Regions from separate parts of the Stenotrophomonas sp. 112478_Sma genome, predicted to be linked through region 1. Evidence: riboswitches for the same ligand, from Rfam matches in the RefSeq annotation. Region 1 holds a riboswitch; the other holds the start of a gene.
What was found. A riboswitch is a leader RNA that binds a small molecule or an ion and turns the genes downstream of it on or off. The one in region 1 is predicted to bind glycine.

Region 1 (8,380 bases):
TGGCACTGATGCGTGCCGAAGCGCAGCAGGTGGAGCACGCCAACGCGTTCCTGCTGGCTGCACGGCGACTGCTGGGCGAACAGGCGCTGGTGGAAGCGTACGGACCGATGCCGGCACCGATGCCGCGCCGGGCCGGCTACCAGCGCACGCAGCTGCTGCTGTCATCGGCACAGCGCCCGCCTCTGCACGGCGTGCTGGCGCAGCTGGTACCGCAGCTGTATGCCTTGCCGGAAGCCCGCAAGGTGCGCTGGTCGCTGGATGTGGATCCGACGGATCTGTATTGAATGCATGCAGAATCCGCCGGGCATGGCCCGGCGCCATCGTTACCGCGCACGATTCCCGCTTACGTCAGCGGTGACATCACGCCGCGCTGGTAAGCGGGTCGCTCACGCAGCCGGGCGTACCACTCGGCCAGGTGGGGCAGGTCCGGACGCTGGATCGGCAGTTCATACCAGGCGTACACCAGTGAACCCAACGGGATGTCGCCCATCGCGAATGTCGCGCCCGACAGCCACGGCTGCGTGGCCAGCGTCGCGTCGGCCATCGCCAGGTAATCGGCGGCGCGGACGATGGCAGCATTGATCCGCGATTCGTCGCGGTCTGCCGGCGCGGTGCGCATGATGCCCCAGATCAGATCGCTGTACAGCGGCGCCATCCGCGAAGTGCTCCAGTCCATCCATTTCTCGGCCTGGGCACGTTCCATCGGATCCTCGGCGTACAGAGTCCCCAGCGCGTAGCGCGCGCTCAGGTAGCGCACGATGGCGTTGGACTCCCACAGCGGCAGGCCCTGGTCCTCGATCACCGGCACCAGGCTGTTGGGGTTCATCGCCAGGTATTCCGGCGTCTGTGTGCCACCGTGGCTGCCGCCCACTTCGATGGACTCGTAGGGCAGGCCGATCTCTTCGGCACACCACAGCACCTTGCGGACGTTGCTGGAATTGCGACGGCCCCAGATCTTCAACATGCGGGTATTCCTTGCGGGCAATGCGAGCGGCAACGATACGCCTGATCGGTGTACATGTGGGCGTGCGGAATGATGCGCGGGGGCGTCGGCCGGGCATGGCCCGGCGCTACCGGTTCTTCTTCGGCAGCGCGCGCACGTAGGACGACTTGCCATCCTTCTTCAGTTCGAACAGACCGATCGCCGCCAGCAGATCACTCAGCTTTCCATAGCCATAGTTGCGCGAATCGAACGAGGCCTGGTTGGCGATCTGGCTGCCCACCGGCCCCAGGTGCGACCAGCCGTCCTCGCCTTCCGCTGCGGACACGGCGCGGCGCAGCATCTTCACCAGACGTGTATCGCTGCGCATTTCCGCGCCGCTCTTGCGCGGGCGCACTTCCTCGCCGCTGCCCGTTTCACCGGTGGCCGGCTCGATGGCACCCGGCTCTGCCGTGCCCTGTTCCACTTCCGGCACGCTGGCATGGGCCTGGCCCAGTGCTTCCAGATAGGTGAATTTGGAACAGGCATTGACGAAGGGTTCCGGCGTCTTCTTTTCGCCGAAGCCATACACCTTCACCCCGTCGGTCAACAGACGCATCACCATTGGAGTGAAATCAGCATCGCTGGAGACGATGGCGAAGCCGTCGAGGTTGCGCGCGTACAGCAGGTCCATCGCATCGATCACCATGGCCATGTCCGAGGCGTTCTTGCCCTTGCTGTAGGCGAACTGCTGGATGGGCCGGATCGCGTACTCGTGCAGCACCGCCTCCCAGCCTTTCAGCCGTGGGCTCTTCCAGTTGCCGTAGGCACGGCGGACATTGGCCACGCCGTAGCGGGCCACCTCCGCCAGCACTTCGTCGATCTTCGATGCGGGCGCGTTGTCGGCGTCGATCAACAGGGCGATGCGCTTTTCCGGTTCGCTCATGGGCCTCTCGCTGGCGGTTGCCTGAATCCGAGTATCGCCGATCCGCGCGCACGCTGACGTGACAGGCCGCCGCCGTGCGAAGATGCCGGACGGTTCCCCATGCCCCCTGGAGTGAGTCGATGAGTCGTGAGCGCGTTCCCCACCTGGTCGTTGTCGGCGGCGGTTTTGCCGGCCTCTGGGCCACCCGTGCGCTGGCACGCGAACGCATCCGCATCACCCTGGTCGACCGCCGCAACCATCACCTGTTCCAGCCGCTGCTGTACCAGGTCGCCACTGCAGGCCTGTCAGCGCCGGACATCGCCGCACCGCTGCGCCACATCCTCGGCCACCAGCGCAACGTGGAAGTGCGGCTCGGTGAGGTCGTGGCCATCGACAGGCAGGTCCGCCAGGTGCGGCTGGCCGACGGCAGCACGCTGGACTACGACAGCCTGCTGCTGGCTACCGGCGCCACTCACGCCTACTTCGGCAACGACCAGTGGGCCGATGATGCGCCCGGCCTGAAGACCCTCGACGATGCCATTGCCCTGCGCCGCAAGCTGCTGCTGGCGTTCGAGCGCGCCGAAGCCGAACCGGACCCGGCCAGGAAGGCGGCGTGGCTCAGCTTTGCCGTCGTCGGCGGCGGCCCGACCGGCGTCGAACTGGCGGGCACCCTGGCCGAGATTGCACGCCATACGCTGCGCAATGAATTCCGCCACATCGATCCGGCCAGCGCCAAGGTACGCCTGGTGGAAGCCGGTCCACGCGTGCTGTCCTCGTTCCCGGAAGTGCTCTCGCTGAAGGCGCGCCGGCAGCTGGAAAAGCTGGGTGTGGAAGTGCTGACCGGAACGCCGGTGAGCAACATCGACAGCCAGGGCTTCACGCTGGGTGACCAGTTCGTGCCGGCGCGCACCGTGGTGTGGGCGGCCGGCGTGGCCGCCTCGCCGCTGGCGCGCACGCTGGACGTGCCACTGGACCGTGCCGGGCGCGTGCAGGTGCAGCCGGACCTGACCCTGCCCGGGCATCCGGAACTGTTCGTGGCCGGCGATCTGGCCGCGGTGAACCAGGCCAATGGCAAGCCCGTGCCCGGCGTAGCGCCCGCGGCCAAGCAGATGGGCAAGTACGTGGCCGAGGTCATCCGTGCACGCCTGCACGGCAGGCCGGAGCCCGGGCCCTTCAAGTACGCGGACTACGGCAACCTGGCCACCATCGGCCGCATGGCCGCCATCGTGCACCTGGGGCGCCTGCAGCTGTCGGGCGTGCTGGCCTGGTGGTTCTGGCTGGCCGCGCACGTGTTCTTCCTGATCGGCTTCCGCAACCGCATCGTGGTGCTGCTGAACTGGGCGGTGGCGTACTGGAGCTACCAGCGCAGCGCACGCATCATCTTCGGCGACGACCAGGATGACCGCCGGCCGAAACGGTAGCGCAGGTCTGCAACGGGGTCGGATCCCCTTCCTGCGGAAAGGGGTCTGACCCCACGTCGCGGCGCGACTGCCTGCGATGCGCCGTGCCTGGGCACGGCGCTACAAAGATGCGGAATCCAATGCCTGCAACCACGCCAGCTTGCGCTCGCGCGGCAGCTGTTTGAGCTGCCATTCGGCGCGCGAGGCGGCGGAGCGGTCCGGGTACTCGCGCACGGCCAGGATGCGCAGCGGCGGGCGGGCCCGGGTGTAGCGCGCCCCCGTACCGGCGCGATGGGCGGCGAAACGCGCGTCCACGTCGGTGCTGATGCCAGCGTAGTAGCTGCCATCGCGGCATTCGAGCAGGTACAGGAACCACGGGCGGTGGGACGGGGCCATGCCCGGATTATGCCGTGCTGCACCGCAGCGGATATACTGCCCGCGAATGCAGGAGAGAGGCGCCGCGCTGGCGCCCGCCGAAGGCGCAGGCTCCCATGATCGCTCAGGCCGGTGGGCTGGAATCCCACCAACCATGCATTCGACTCGCCGAGCTGGAGAGAGGTCACCGGGCATGCCCGGCACGATCCGCCGAAGGGGCACGCGGCCTACGCCGCTGAACTCTCAGGCAAAAGGACAGCGGGAGCGGCACCGGTCATCGTCATCCCGTCATTGCGCAGGCAATGGCGGCGTCCGCGCATGGCCGGCCCCACCGCGTCCGGAGCCTGTTCCATGTTGCTGTCCATCATCTACCTGATTGCCATTTCCGCCGAAGCCATGACCGGCGCACTGTCCGCGGGACGCCGCCGCATGGATCTGTTCGGCGTGGTCATGATCGCCTGCGTTACCGCGCTCGGCGGTGGTTCACTGCGCGACATCCTGCTTGGCCACTATCCGCTGGGCTGGGTCAAACATCCCGAGTACCTCGGCTTCACCGTGTGCGCGGCGCTGATCGCCACCTGGGTCGCACGCTGGATGCACCACTTCCGCCGCACCTTCCTGGTGCTCGACGGCCTGGGCCTGATCGCCTTCACCCTGATCGGTTGCTCGATCGCACGCGAGGCCGGTCATGCCACGCCGATCGTGCTGATCGCCGGCATGCTGACCGGTGCGTTCGGCGGCGTGCTGCGCGACATTCTGTGCAACGAAGTGCCCCTGATCTTCCAGAAGGAGCTGTACGCGATCATCGCGCTGCTGACCGGCGCCGCCTATCTGCTGCTGCTGCACTGGAACGTGTCCGATGCCACGGCCATCCTGTGCTGCCTGGCGGGCGGCTTCGCGCTGCGCCTGCTGGCGATCCACTACCGCTGGGAAATGCCGAAGTTCGTGTATCACGACGAAGTGCATTGAACGATGGCGTGTTCGCCGGGCGTGGCCCGGCGCTCCCCTTCGTGCCCTGCACCACCCCGGCGATGGACCTGGCGCTGTCGCTCATGCGCAGCGCCAGGCGCATCGCCGGTGCGGACGGGCCGGTCTCCAACTCCGACCGGCCCTGATCGCGGCCGCACCCCCGCAGGCGCAGGCCGCCATCCACACACATGCCGCCCTCAGGCGGCTTCTGACACCGTCACTTCGCGACGGGCGCGCACGGCCGCAGCCAGTCGCTCCAGCACCGTCACGGTGGTGTCCCAGTCGATGCAGCCATCGGTGATGCTCTGTCCGTAGACCAGCGGCTGGCCTTCCACCAGTTCCTGCCGGCCTCCCACCAGATGGCTCTCGATCATCACGCCCACGATGCGCTGTTCGCCGTCCTCCAGCTGAACGGCGATGTCTTCGATCACCTTCGGCTGGTTTTCCGGGTTTTTCAGGCTGTTGGCATGGCTGGCATCGATCATCAGCCGCGTCGGCAGCCGGGCCTTGGCCAGTGCCTGGCAGGCGTCGGCCACGCTGGCCGCGTCGTAGTTCGGCTGCTTGCCGCCGCGCAGGATCACATGGCAATCCGGGTTGCCGGTGGTCGAAACGATGGCGGTGCCGCCCTGCTTGGTCACCGACAGGAAGTGATGCGGGTTGGAGGCCGCGCCGACCGCATCGGCCGCGATTTTGACGTTGCCATCGGTGCCGTTCTTGAAGCCCACCGGGCACGACAGGCCGGAGGCCAGTTCGCGGTGCACCTGGCTTTCGGTGGTGCGTGCGCCGATCGCGCCCCATGCCACCAGGTCGGCGATGTACTGCGGCGAGATCACGTCAAGGAATTCAACGCCGGCCGGCAGGCCCAGCTTGTTGATGTCGCGCAGCAGGCCGCGGGCAATGCGCAGGCCCTTGTCGATCCGGAAGCTGCCGTCCAGGTCCGGGTCATTGATCAGGCCCTTCCAGCCCACCGTGGTGCGCGGCTTCTCGAAGTACACGCGCATGACGATCTCGAGCTCGCCGGCCAGCGCGTCGCGCAGAGGCTTCAAGCGCTGTGCGTACTCGATGGCCGCATTCGGATCGTGGATCGAACACGGGCCGACCACGACCGCCAGGCGATCGTCGCGGCCATGCAGGATCTGGTGCAGGGCCGCGCGCGAAGCACTGACGGTGTCGGAGGCTTCATCGTCACACGGCAGCATCGCCAGCAGCTGGGCAGGCGGTGTGAGCGGTTCGATGGTGCGGATGCGCAGGTCGTCGGTATGGGGGGGCATGGGGGAGGTCTCCGGTACGTTGGGGGTCCCCAGCGAGGCGGCATGAAAAAAGCCGCCAGGTTCGCTGGCGGCTTTCGGGAATGCGTCTGAAGCTTTCTTCAGGGTGAGCGCAGTCCTTCCTCCGCCAGTGGCTTCGGAAAGTAATACCAGTAAAAGCGGGTAGCGGCTGCGTTCATGGGGTGTATTGATAGCACAGCTTCTGCGCAGCACAAAATGTTTCATCCGCAACTGGGGAAGCGGTTCAGCAGCACGACGATCTAGCGGCTGCCATGCACTTCCACGTCCAGCAGCAGGCCCTCGTGGATATCGGCCCAGCGCTCCAGCACCTGATCCAGCTCCCGCCTCGCCTCCTCCAACTGCTCGGGGTTGAGCAGGGACCGCGCCGTGTAGAGATCGGAGACCAGCCGCCGCAGGGTCGATTCCGGTATCGCCACCGAGGGCCCGTCCACATCCGGCAACTGCAACGCCGGGGTGTCGCCGGGAGGGCCGAACAGCGTGACCTGGAGCGTGCTCTGCATGATCGACTTCCCTGTGGGTAGACGTGGGCAATGCACTGTTTACCGCGTCTGGCGCACCAGCGCATGTGCCGTCACGCGGATCGCTCATGTCGTGACTGGACCGATTGTGCCCGCAGGTTGAGAACGCCTTTCCACACTTTCCACGCCCCGGCCTGGAGGCGGCCTGCAGGCGCTCAATGCGCGGTTATACGGGCAACGGCATATGCGATACTTCCTCCGTCTCCATGACGTGTCGCGTACTGCCTTGGCATCCCACGCGGACATGTGCTCAAGATGGTTTGCCACCGGAAAAGGGTGGCCGGGTCGGCAAAGCCCGTGTGTCACTGAAGTTCGCGTTTGTCAGCCGGCGTCGCCTTGGGCGGCGCCGGCTGGCAATCCGTCCGCGTTCCATGGCGGGCGGTGCGGGGGGGCGCTTGCGCCCGCCGGATCAGTGACCCGGTCTTTGCCGCCACGTACCGTCCGCCACCTCTTCCGGTGGCGGTGTCGTCTGTCCTGTACGGAGCACACGCCATGAACACACCACACGTTCCCTTCCCCGGTGCCCACCCCGATCCGGCCAATGCCGATCAGGCGCCGTTCGATCCCAACGGTCTGGTCGCCCACCTGCAACGCATCGGCAGCGGTGCGGCCGCCGATGGCCAACCCTGGCCCGAGCGCCATCCAGCGAACGGCCGACGCATGATGCTGGCCGATGCCGATGGCGCACTGGCCGGCCTGCGCATCGTGCAGGAGGTGCTGCTGGCCGCCGAACGCTGCCGCCAGAATGCCGCGCCCGAACATCACGTGAGCGACCGGGTGATGGAAGGGTTGATGCTGGCATCCCTGGGGCTGGCCACGCATGCGGCCGAACGCCTGCAGCCCCACTAGCCGCGTCCGCGCAATGTGACCGGGCCCGATGGCCCGGTCATGGGCCGGCACCCGCCGGATCACAGTGAACGCAGTGCGCGCCTGCGGATGTAGGCGTTGGCAGGGCTGTCGCGCTCGCGTTGCCAGCGTGTGCACAGGTCACGCAGCCACTGCGGCTGGGTCTTCCCGGCATCGTTGAGCCAGTTGCCGACGGAATCCTGCACATAGCGTTCGGGATCATCAGCCAGTGCCTCCAGCAGCGAATGCGCGTGTTCGGGATGCTGCTTGAAAAGAGCGATGTGCGCCGCCCAGACGCCACGGGGACGCAGTGCTTCACAGGCAAACCGGCGCAGATGGGCGGACGGTTCCTGCGTCCACGGCTGCAGGTATTCAAGCGCCAGCAGTGGCCCGGCAACGATGTCGGTGCGCAGCGCCAGCCACGCCCATTCGCGCACGCCGAAATGCGGATCATCTGCCAACGGGCGCATCTTCTCCAGCTTCACCGGCAGGGAGGCGGTGGCATCGCCACCGATCAGGTAGCAGGCCCAGCCGCGCACGGTGTCGGATGCATGCGACTGCCATTGTGCAGGATCACCCTGCCTGGCCTCACGCAACAGCGTTGCCGCCAGAACCATGCGCTGGGTAATGCCTTTGCTGGCGGCATCGCGCATGCATTGAATGGCAGTCTCCGGCAGCACCGCAACGGTCTGCAGCAACACCGCGAAATCCACGGCCAGACATTCCGCCAGATGCGTGCTGGCGGCTGTCCCGGTATCCAGTTGATGCTTTCGCGCCGGGCTGATCGCTGCGCTCACTGCGGGTCCTTCCGTCCGCCGCCGGTGTGCTGCCACACCTTGGCCAGCAGCTGTGAGAGCTGCACCTGCTCGGCAGTGTCCAGGCCGTTGAACAGGCCCGCGATCCACTGCGTGTGCTGATTGAAGAGGTCTTCGGCCAAGCGCTTGCCCTGCACGGTCAGCACGATCTGGAGGCGACGGCCATCGTCCGCATCGCTGCGCCGCTGCAGCAACCCTTCGCGCTGCAGGCCATCGAGCAGGCCGCTGATGGTGGCGCGGGTCACGCCTGCACGTTCGGCCAGCGCATGCGGCGACAGTGTGCCGCCGGCACCGTGCAGCAGGAACAGCACGATGAAGCGGCCT
Region 2 (8,380 bases), 670 kb from region 1:
TGGCGGCCATGGGTTCAGGTCCTGTAGCGGGGAAGTCAACCTCTACCCTCGCGCGCCAGACGTTAAGCCCCGGTCCCGCGCAGGTGATCGCGCGGACAAGGGCGCCTCGGCTATGCTTGGCGCATGCGAGTCGAGCCCGCCGACATCGAAGCCCTGTTCGACGCCATCCCGGACGTGCTGTTCTTCATAAAGGACCGCCAGGGCCGTTACACCCACGTCAACCAGACCATGCTGCGGCGGCTGGGCCTGCGCGCGCGCAAGGACGTGATCGGGCGTACCGCGGCCGAGATCTACCCGACCGGCCTCAGTGCGGACTATGTCGACCAGGACGCACGCGTGCTGTCCGGCGAGGTGATCGAGAACCTGATGGAGCTGCACCTGTTCGCCAACCGCGAGCCGGGCTGGTGCCTGACCTGCAAGCGGCCGCTGGTGGTCGACGGCAGCATCGAGGGCCTGATCGGCATCTCGCGCGACCTGGGCCAGAAAGACAGCCTGGGAACCCAGTACGAGCAGCTGCGGCTGGCCCTGGCCCATCTCAACGCGCATTACGCCGAGAACGTGCGCATGCAGACATTGCTGGACATCACCGGGTTCTCGCTGTCCAAGCTGGAGCGCAGCTTCCGCAAGGTGTTCCAGATGACCCCGCAGCAGGTGCTGACGCGGCTGCGGATCCAGATGGCCATGCATCTGCTGCATGGCGACGACAGCATCGCCTGCATCGGCCAGGCCTGCGGGTTCAGTGACCAGAGCGCGTTCACCCGCAAGTTCAAGGCCGAAACCGGTTTCTCGCCGCGCGCCTACCGCGCCCGCATCGGCGAGCCGGCGCTGGCCTGAGCGGCCTGCTGCACTGTGCCTATCCCCACAGGCGCGGGACAGGGTAAGGTGACGCCCCTGTAGCCGCCGCCCACTCCTGCCGATGCCCGCCAGCCCCGTTACGCCTGCCTCGCCCTCCCGCCTGGGCCATTCGCTCAAGCCACGCCAGCTGATCATGATGGGGTTGGGCAGCGCCATCGGCGCGGGCCTGTTCCTGGGGTCCGGTGTGGGCGTACAGGCGGCCGGCCCGGCGGTGCTGGTGTCGTACCTGGTGGCCGGCGCACTGGTGATCATCGTGATGAACGCACTGGGCGAAATGGCGGCGGCCAAGCCGACCAGCGGCGCGTTCTCGGTCTATGCCGCCGACGCCATGGGCGCCACGGCAGGGGCGACTGTCGGCTGGCTCTGGTGGGTACAGCTGGTGATCGTGATCGCCGCCGAGGCCGTGGGAGCGGCGGGCCTGCTGGCCACGGTCTGGCCGGCCATTCCGGTGCCGATGGCCGCCCTGGCGTTCATGCTGTTCTTCACCGCGATCAACCTGCTGGGGGTCAGGAATTTCGGTGAGTTCGAGTTCTGGTTCGCCATTCTCAAGGTGGTGGCGATCCTGGCGTTCATCGCCATCGGTTTCGCGCTGCTGATGGGCTGGCTACCGCAGGTGACCTCTCCGGGACTGAGCAACTTCACCGCACACGGCGGTTTTGCACCGCAGGGCCTGGCCGGTATCGGCGCAGCCCTGCTGGTGGTGGTGTTCGCCTTCGGCGGCACCGAGATCGTGGCCGTTGCCGCGGCCGAGACCGAGGATCCCGAGCGCAGCATCGCCCGCGCCATCCGCACCGTGGCCTGGCGCATCCTGGTGTTCTACATCGGCTCGCTGAGCGTGATCATCGCCGTGGTGCCGTGGACCAGCGAAGCGCTGAAGTCGCCGTTCGCCGCGGTGCTGGATGCGGCCCGCATTCCGGGGGCGGGCACGGCCATCACGCTGATCGCAGTGATCGCCCTGCTGTCGGCCCTCAACGCCAACCTCTACGGCGCGTCGCGGATGATGTATTCGCTGGCGCAGCGCCGCGAGGCACCGGCCGTGCTGGGCTGGACCGACCCGCGGCAGGTGCCGGTGATCGCCGTTCTGGCCAGCGTGCTGTTCGGGTTTGCCGCGACGGTGATGGAACTGCTGTTCCCGGACAAGGTGCTGCCGGTGCTGCTGAACATCGTCGGCTCGACCTGCCTGCTGGTGTGGACGCTGTCGCTGCTTTCTCAACTGGTGCTGCGCCGCCGTGCGGACCGCCTCGGCTCGCGCCTGCCGTTCCGCATGGCCGGTTTCCCGTGGCTGACCTGCTGCGCCCTGGCGATCCTGGCACTGATCTTCGGCCTGCTGCTGAGCGAGGCGCATACGCGCCTGCAGTTCCTGTCGATGGTGGCCCTGACCGCCACGATCGCGGCCGGCAGTGCCATCGCGCGCCGCATGCGCGAGGCCTGATCCGTACAGCCGAGCGTGGGCTCGGCTCTACAGCGGGCATACATCCCGCGTGCCATCCTGTTCGCGGGGCCGTCATCGGCCCGCTGAACTGGAGCACCCCATGCTGCGCAGTCGTCCGTTCCTGATGTTCACCGGCCAGGCCGAGGCGGCCCTGGCCCTGTACGCCGAGGCGTTCGCCGATTTCCGGCTGCTTGCCCTGCAACGCCATCCCGACGGCGCAGGGGCGGGAGTGCCCGGCCAGGTGCGGCAGGCGACCTTCATGCTCGGCGGCACCAACTATCTGTGCTTCGACAGCCTGGATGTGCACGACTTCACCTTCAGTCCGTCGATCTCGCTGTTCGTCGAGTGCGGTGGCGCCGAACAGTTCGAGCGCGCGGCGCGCGTGCTGGGCGAGGGCGGGCACTGGCTGATGCCGGTGGGCGACTACGATTTCAGCAACCGCTACGGCTGGGTGCAGGACCGGTTCGGTGTGTCCTGGCAGTTGAGCCTGGGGCAGATGCCGGATCCGTGATCGGTTCAGCCGCTGCGCTCGCCGGGCATGGCCCGGCGCTACCGTAAACGAAAACGGCCCGCTTGCGCGGGCCGTTCCGTCAATCACGCTTCGACTTCATCGTCCTTGTAGGCGTCGACCGGGATGCAGGCGCACATCACGTTCTTGTCGCCGTAGACGTTGTCGACGCGGGCCACCGGCGGCCAGTACTTCTGCAGCTTCAGGCTGGGCAGCGGGAAGGCGGCCAGCTCGCGCGGGTAGGCGTGGGTCCACTCGCTGGCCGTCACCGCGGTGGCGGTGTGCGGCGCGTTCTTCAGCGGATTGTCCTCGCGGTCCAGGCGGCCATCCTCGATCGCACGGATTTCCTCGCGGATCTGGATCATGGCGTCGATGAAGCGGTCCAGCTCATGCAGCGACTCGCTTTCGGTGGGCTCGACCATCAGCGTGCCGGCCACCGGGAAGCTCAGCGTCGGCGCGTGGAAGCCGAAGTCGATCAGGCGCTTGGCCACGTCCTCGGCGCCGATGCCGCTGCTCTTCTCCAGCGGGCGCACATCGAGGATGCACTCATGCGCCACCAGGCCATTGCGGCCGGTGTACAGCGTCCTGAAGTGCGGCGCCAGGCGCTTGGCGATGTAGTTGGCATTGAGCTGCGCGACCTGGGTCGCCTTGCGCAGGCCCTCGCGGCCCATCATCGCGATGTACATCCAGCTGATCGGCAGGATCGAGGCGCTGCCGAAGCTGGCGGCGCTGACCATGCCGACCGGGCCGTTGTCACCCAGCTTGCCCGGCAGGAACGGGGCCAGGTGCGCCTTGACCGCGCACGGGCCGACGCCCGGGCCGCCGCCGCCGTGCGGGATGCAGAAGGTCTTGTGCAGGTTCAGGTGGGAAACGTCCGAACCCCACTTGCCCGGCTTGGCCACGCCGACCAGGGCGTTCATGTTGGCACCGTCGGTGTACACCTGGCCGCCGTGCTTGTGGATGATCTCGCAGATCTCGACCACCTCCTCCTCGAACACGCCGTGCGTGGACGGGTAGGTCATCATGATCGCGGCCAGGCGGTCGCTGTACTTCTCGGCGTTGAGGCGGATGTCCTCGACATCGACGTTGCCGTTGGCATCGGTCTTGGTGACCACCACCTTCATGCCGCACATCTGTGCCGAGGCCGGGTTGGTACCGTGGGCCGAATCCGGAATCAGGCAGATGTCGCGATGCTCCTCACCACGCGAGCGGTGGTAGGCGCGGATCGCCAGCAGGCCGGCGTACTCGCCCTGTGCACCCGAGTTCGGCTGCAGGCTGACCGCATCGTAGCCGGTGCATTCGACCAGCATCGCTTCCAGCGACTCGATCAGTTCCTTGTAGCCCAGCGCCTGGTCGGCCGGCACCAGCGGATGGATCTGCGAGAACTCCGGCCAGGTCACCGGGATCATCTCGGCGGTGGCGTTGAGCTTCATGGTGCACGAGCCCAGCGGGATCATCGTGCGGTCCATCGCCAGGTCCTTGTCGGCCAGTGAACGCAGGTAGCGCAGCAGTTCGTGCTCGCTGTGGTGCGTGTTGAACACCGGATGGGTCAGGAACGCGGACTGGCGCAGCAGCCCGGCCGGCAGCGCGTCGGCGGTGCTGGCATCCAGCGCATCCACATCGGCTTGGGCACCGAAGACGGCGGCCAGCGCAACCACATCGGCGCGGGTGGCGGTCTCGTCCAGGCTGATGCCGACCGAGTCGCTGTCGATCGCGCGCAGGTTGTAGCCGGCGGCGCGCGCCTTGGCGTGGATCTCATCGGCGTGCACGCCGGTGACGTGCAGGGTGTCGAAGAAGTCGCCAGCAACCTGCACGCCGGCCTTGCGCAGTGCGGCGGCCAGGATCGCGGCCAGGCGGTGGGTGCGGCGGGCGATGCGGGTCAGGCCTTCCGGACCGTGGTAGACGGCGTACATCGAGGCCATCACCGCCAGCAGGACCTGTGCGGTACAGATGTTGGAGGTGGCCTTCTCGCGGCGGATATGCTGCTCGCGGGTCTGCAGGGTCAGGCGGTAGGCCGGGTTGCCCTGCGCATCGATCGAGACGCCGATCAGGCGGCCGGGCATCGAGCGCTTGTAGGCGTCACGGCAGGCCATGAACGCCGCGTGCGGGCCACCAAAGCCGAACGGCACGCCGAAACGCTGGCTGTTGCCGACCACGATGTCCGCGCCCCATTCGCCCGGTGCGGCGAGCAGGGTCAGCGCCAGCAGATCGGTGGCCACGGCGACCAGGCCGCCGCGTGCATGCACGGCCTCGACCAGTGCCCGGTAGTCGGCCACCTGGCCGAACGTATCCGGGTACTGCAGCAGCACGCCGAAGCTGTCCGCTTCCAGCGCTTCGGCCGGGGTGCCGACGCGCAGCACGATGCCCATGGGCTCGGCGCGGGTGCGCAGCAGCTCCAGGGTCTGCGGGTGCACGGCATCGTGCACGAAGAAGGTGTCCGACTTCGACTTGGCCGAACGCTTGGCCAGGGTCATCGCTTCGGCCGCTGCGGTGGCTTCGTCCAGCAGCGAGGCGTTGGCGATCTCCATGCCGGTCAGGTCGGCGCACAGGGTCTGGAAGTTGATCAGCGCTTCCATGCGGCCCTGCGAGATCTCTGCCTGGTACGGGGTGTAGGCGGTGTACCAGGCCGGGTTTTCCAGGATGTTGCGCAGGATCACGTTCGGCGTGTGGGTGCCGTAATACCCCTGGCCGATGAAGCTGCGCAGCACGGTGTTCTTGTCGGCGATCGCGCGGATCTTCGCCAGCGCCTCCACTTCGGTGATCGACTCCGGCAGCGCCAGCGCTGCCGGCGACTTGATCTTGGCCGGCACGATGGCATCGGTCATCGCATCCAGCGACGCGTGGCCGACGACGTCGAGCATCTGCGCGATCTCGGCGTCGTTGGGGCCGATATGACGCTCGACGAACGCACTGTGGTGCTCGAGCTCACGCAGGGAAGGGGTGTTCTGGGACATGGCGAAGGATCCGTCAGGAAAGGGCACACGCACGGGCACAGGCCGCCGGATGGCGGGCTGCGGGGCGCCCCTCTGTCCTTTTGCCTGAGAGTTTGGAAGCGCGGCTGGCCGCAGCTTCGTGCCCCTTCGGCGCCGGATCGAACCGGTCTCTCCAGAGTTGTGTTGCGGGTGGTATCGGGCCTGAGCGATTACGGGCGTTGCGCCTTCGGCAGCGGTGTTCCGCTTCTCCCACCGTGTTGCCCGCCGATTATAGCCGGTTATGGCCTGCTGCCGGGGCCGCCCGGGCAGGGTCGGCGCCTGAATGGCCGATGGCCCGGGGCGTGCGTTTTGTGCGGTGCTGCATGGCATCGGGCGCATTCCCCGCCTATGATGGGCGGATACCCGAATTCATCTGGCGCCGTCCCTGCTGCAGCGGGACCGGCGCCCGCCGTGCGTGCCGCGCATGGCCTTGCCGGACACCGTTCACATGACCGCCGCTGTTGCTCCGTCCACCCGTCGCATGGCCCTGCTGCTCGCGGGCCTGGCCATGTTCGGCCCGTTCTCCATCGACACCATTTTCCCGGCCTTCCCGCAGCTGGCCCAGCGCTTGGCGGTGGATGAGGTGGCCGTCCAGCAGACCATCAGCGTCTACCTGCTGTTCTATGGCCTGATGAGCCTGGCGCACGGGCCGCTGTCGGATGCCTGGGGCCGCAAGCGGGTGATTCTCGGCGGCCTGGTGGTATTTGCCGGGGCCTCGGTCGGCTGCGCGCTGTCCACCGATCTGCCGACCCTGCTGGCGTTCCGCGCGCTGCAGGGCCTGTCGGCGGGCGTGGGCATGATCGTCGGCCGCGCGGTGATCCGTGACCTGTACCACGGCCATGACGCCCAGCGGTTGATGAGCCAGGTCTCGATGCTGTTCGGCATCGCGCCGGCCATCGCCCCGATCATCGGTGGCTGGATTCTGCTCAGCGGTGCCGGCTGGCCGCTGATCTTCTGGTTCCTCGTGGTGTTCTCGCTGCTGCTGCTGGTGGCCACCGCGCGCTTCCTGCCGGAAACGCATCCGCCGGAGGCGCGGGTACCGCTGTCGCCGCGCGCACTGCTGCGTGACTATGTGCGCATCGGCTTCAACCCGCGTTTCCTGCGCCTGGCACTGGCCGGCAGCATCGGCTTCGGCGGCATTTTCCTGTACATCGCGTCCGCGCCGGTGTTCGTGATGCAGCACCTGCATCTGGGCGAAGGCGACTTCGCCTGGCTGTTCATTCCCACCATCGGTGGCATGACGGCCGGCGCGTTCCTGTCCGGGCGCATGGCCGGGCACACCACGCCGACCCGGCAGGTGACCATCGGCTTCTCCCTGTGCGCGCTGTCGACACTGCTCAACGTCGGCTACGTGGTGCTGGCGCCGCAGTTCGCGCTGCCGTGGGCGGTACTGCCCATTTTCCTGGGCGGCATGGGCATGGCGCTGATCTTCCCGATCCTGGCGCTGGCCGTGCTCGACATGTATCCGCACCAGCGCGGCCTGGCCTCGTCGCTGCAGGCCTTCGCGCAGCTGATGGTCAGCACCGTGGTGGCCGGCGTCGTGTCGCCCCTGCTCAGTGCCAGCCCGCTGCATCTGGCGCTGGGCCAGGCCGGCTTCTTCGCCGCCGGGTTTGTGTTCTGGTACTGGGAACACCGCCGTGAGCGCGCAGTGCAGGCCGTGGTCACGGACCTCTGACCGGCCGCAGGGGCGGTGGCGGGCGACCCGTGAAGCGGCGCCACGGCCGGGGTGCGCTATCCTTGCGCCCCCCCGTAGCGATGCCGCCCCCATGTCCACCACCTCCAAGACCCGTCGCGACCAGCGCCGCCGCCAGGAAGAGAAGGCTGCCAACAAGGCCGCTGCCCAGACTTCGCCGGTGGAGCCGCATGCCGAACTGCGCGATGCGCAGCGCACGCTGCTGGCAGGTGTCGTGCGCCGCGATGGCGAGTGGGTGCTGGGCATGGATGGCCGTATCGCCGGGCATAGCGAGAGCGCCGCGCAGGTGCTGGCGTTGATCATGCAGGCCGGTGAACTGCACGAGCGCAACGGTACGCCGGTGCGTCTGATGTATTCCGACGCGCTGCGTGATGCCGCGCAGGCCGAGGCCAGGGAGAAGGGCCAGACCTTCGAGGAATACAAGGCCGAGCTGGCCGCCGCGATGGCGGCGAAGAAGAACAGCTGACCCGTGTGGGTAGCGCCGGGCCATGCCCGGCGAGCGCAGCGGTGCGATCAAGGACGCCGGGCATGGCCCGGCGCTACCGGAACGAAAGGGGCGGATCCTCGCGGATCCGCCCCTTTTCTCATTTCGCCACCGGGGCCGCAGCGCTGGCCTGCCAGCCGCACATCTGGCCTTCGTTCTGCTGCTTGAGCCACTCATTGACCGGGCTGAAGTACTCGATCATCGGGCCGGCATCCAGCTTGTCGGTGCCGGTCAGCTCCTTCAGCGTGGCCTGCCACGGCTGGCTGGCGCCCTTGCTGAGCATCGCCCAGTACTTCTGGCCGGCTTCCTTGTTGCCGTAGAACGTGCACTCGTGCAGCGGGCCCTTGTAACCCGATGCATCGCACAGGCCCTTGTAGAACTGGAACTGCAGGATGCGGGCGAGGAAGTAGCGGGTGTACGGCGTATTGCCCGGCAC

Region 2: it holds a riboswitch for glycine, as region 1 does, so the genes downstream of both, gcvP (aminomethyl-transferring glycine dehydrogenase) here and ACZK08_RS17505 (trimeric intracellular cation channel family protein) in region 1, are expected to answer to the same signal.

What each region holds. Positions count from the first base shown of each region.
Region 1 is NZ_CM151072.1:3,839,272-3,847,651, forward strand. It holds gene ACZK08_RS17480 (primosomal protein N') at 1-284, shown strand, start outside; gene ACZK08_RS17485 (glutathione S-transferase family protein) at 344-964, opposite strand; gene ACZK08_RS17490 (NYN domain-containing protein) at 1,071-1,865, opposite strand; gene ACZK08_RS17495 (NAD(P)/FAD-dependent oxidoreductase) at 1,985-3,265, shown strand; gene ACZK08_RS17500 (GIY-YIG nuclease family protein) at 3,365-3,640, opposite strand; glycine riboswitch at 3,680-3,769, shown strand; glycine riboswitch at 3,783-3,888, shown strand; gene ACZK08_RS17505 (trimeric intracellular cation channel family protein) at 3,971-4,588, shown strand; gene ACZK08_RS17510 (3-deoxy-7-phosphoheptulonate synthase) at 4,786-5,859, opposite strand; gene ACZK08_RS17515 (hypothetical protein) at 6,117-6,377, opposite strand; gene ACZK08_RS17520 (hypothetical protein) at 6,888-7,244, shown strand; gene ACZK08_RS17525 (DNA alkylation repair protein) at 7,304-8,038, opposite strand; gene ACZK08_RS17530 (MarR family winged helix-turn-helix transcriptional regulator) at 8,035-8,380, opposite strand, start outside.
Region 2 is NZ_CM151072.1:3,171,763-3,180,142, reverse strand. It holds gene ACZK08_RS14595 (catalase) at 1-10, opposite strand, end outside; gene ACZK08_RS14590 (AraC family transcriptional regulator) at 124-834, shown strand; gene ACZK08_RS14585 (amino acid permease) at 917-2,287, shown strand; gene ACZK08_RS14580 (VOC family protein) at 2,388-2,798, shown strand; gene gcvP (aminomethyl-transferring glycine dehydrogenase) at 2,882-5,749, opposite strand; glycine riboswitch at 5,812-5,914, opposite strand; gene ACZK08_RS14570 (multidrug effflux MFS transporter) at 6,216-7,442, shown strand; gene ACZK08_RS14565 (hypothetical protein) at 7,534-7,926, shown strand; gene ACZK08_RS14560 (M2 family metallopeptidase) at 8,045-8,380, opposite strand, start outside.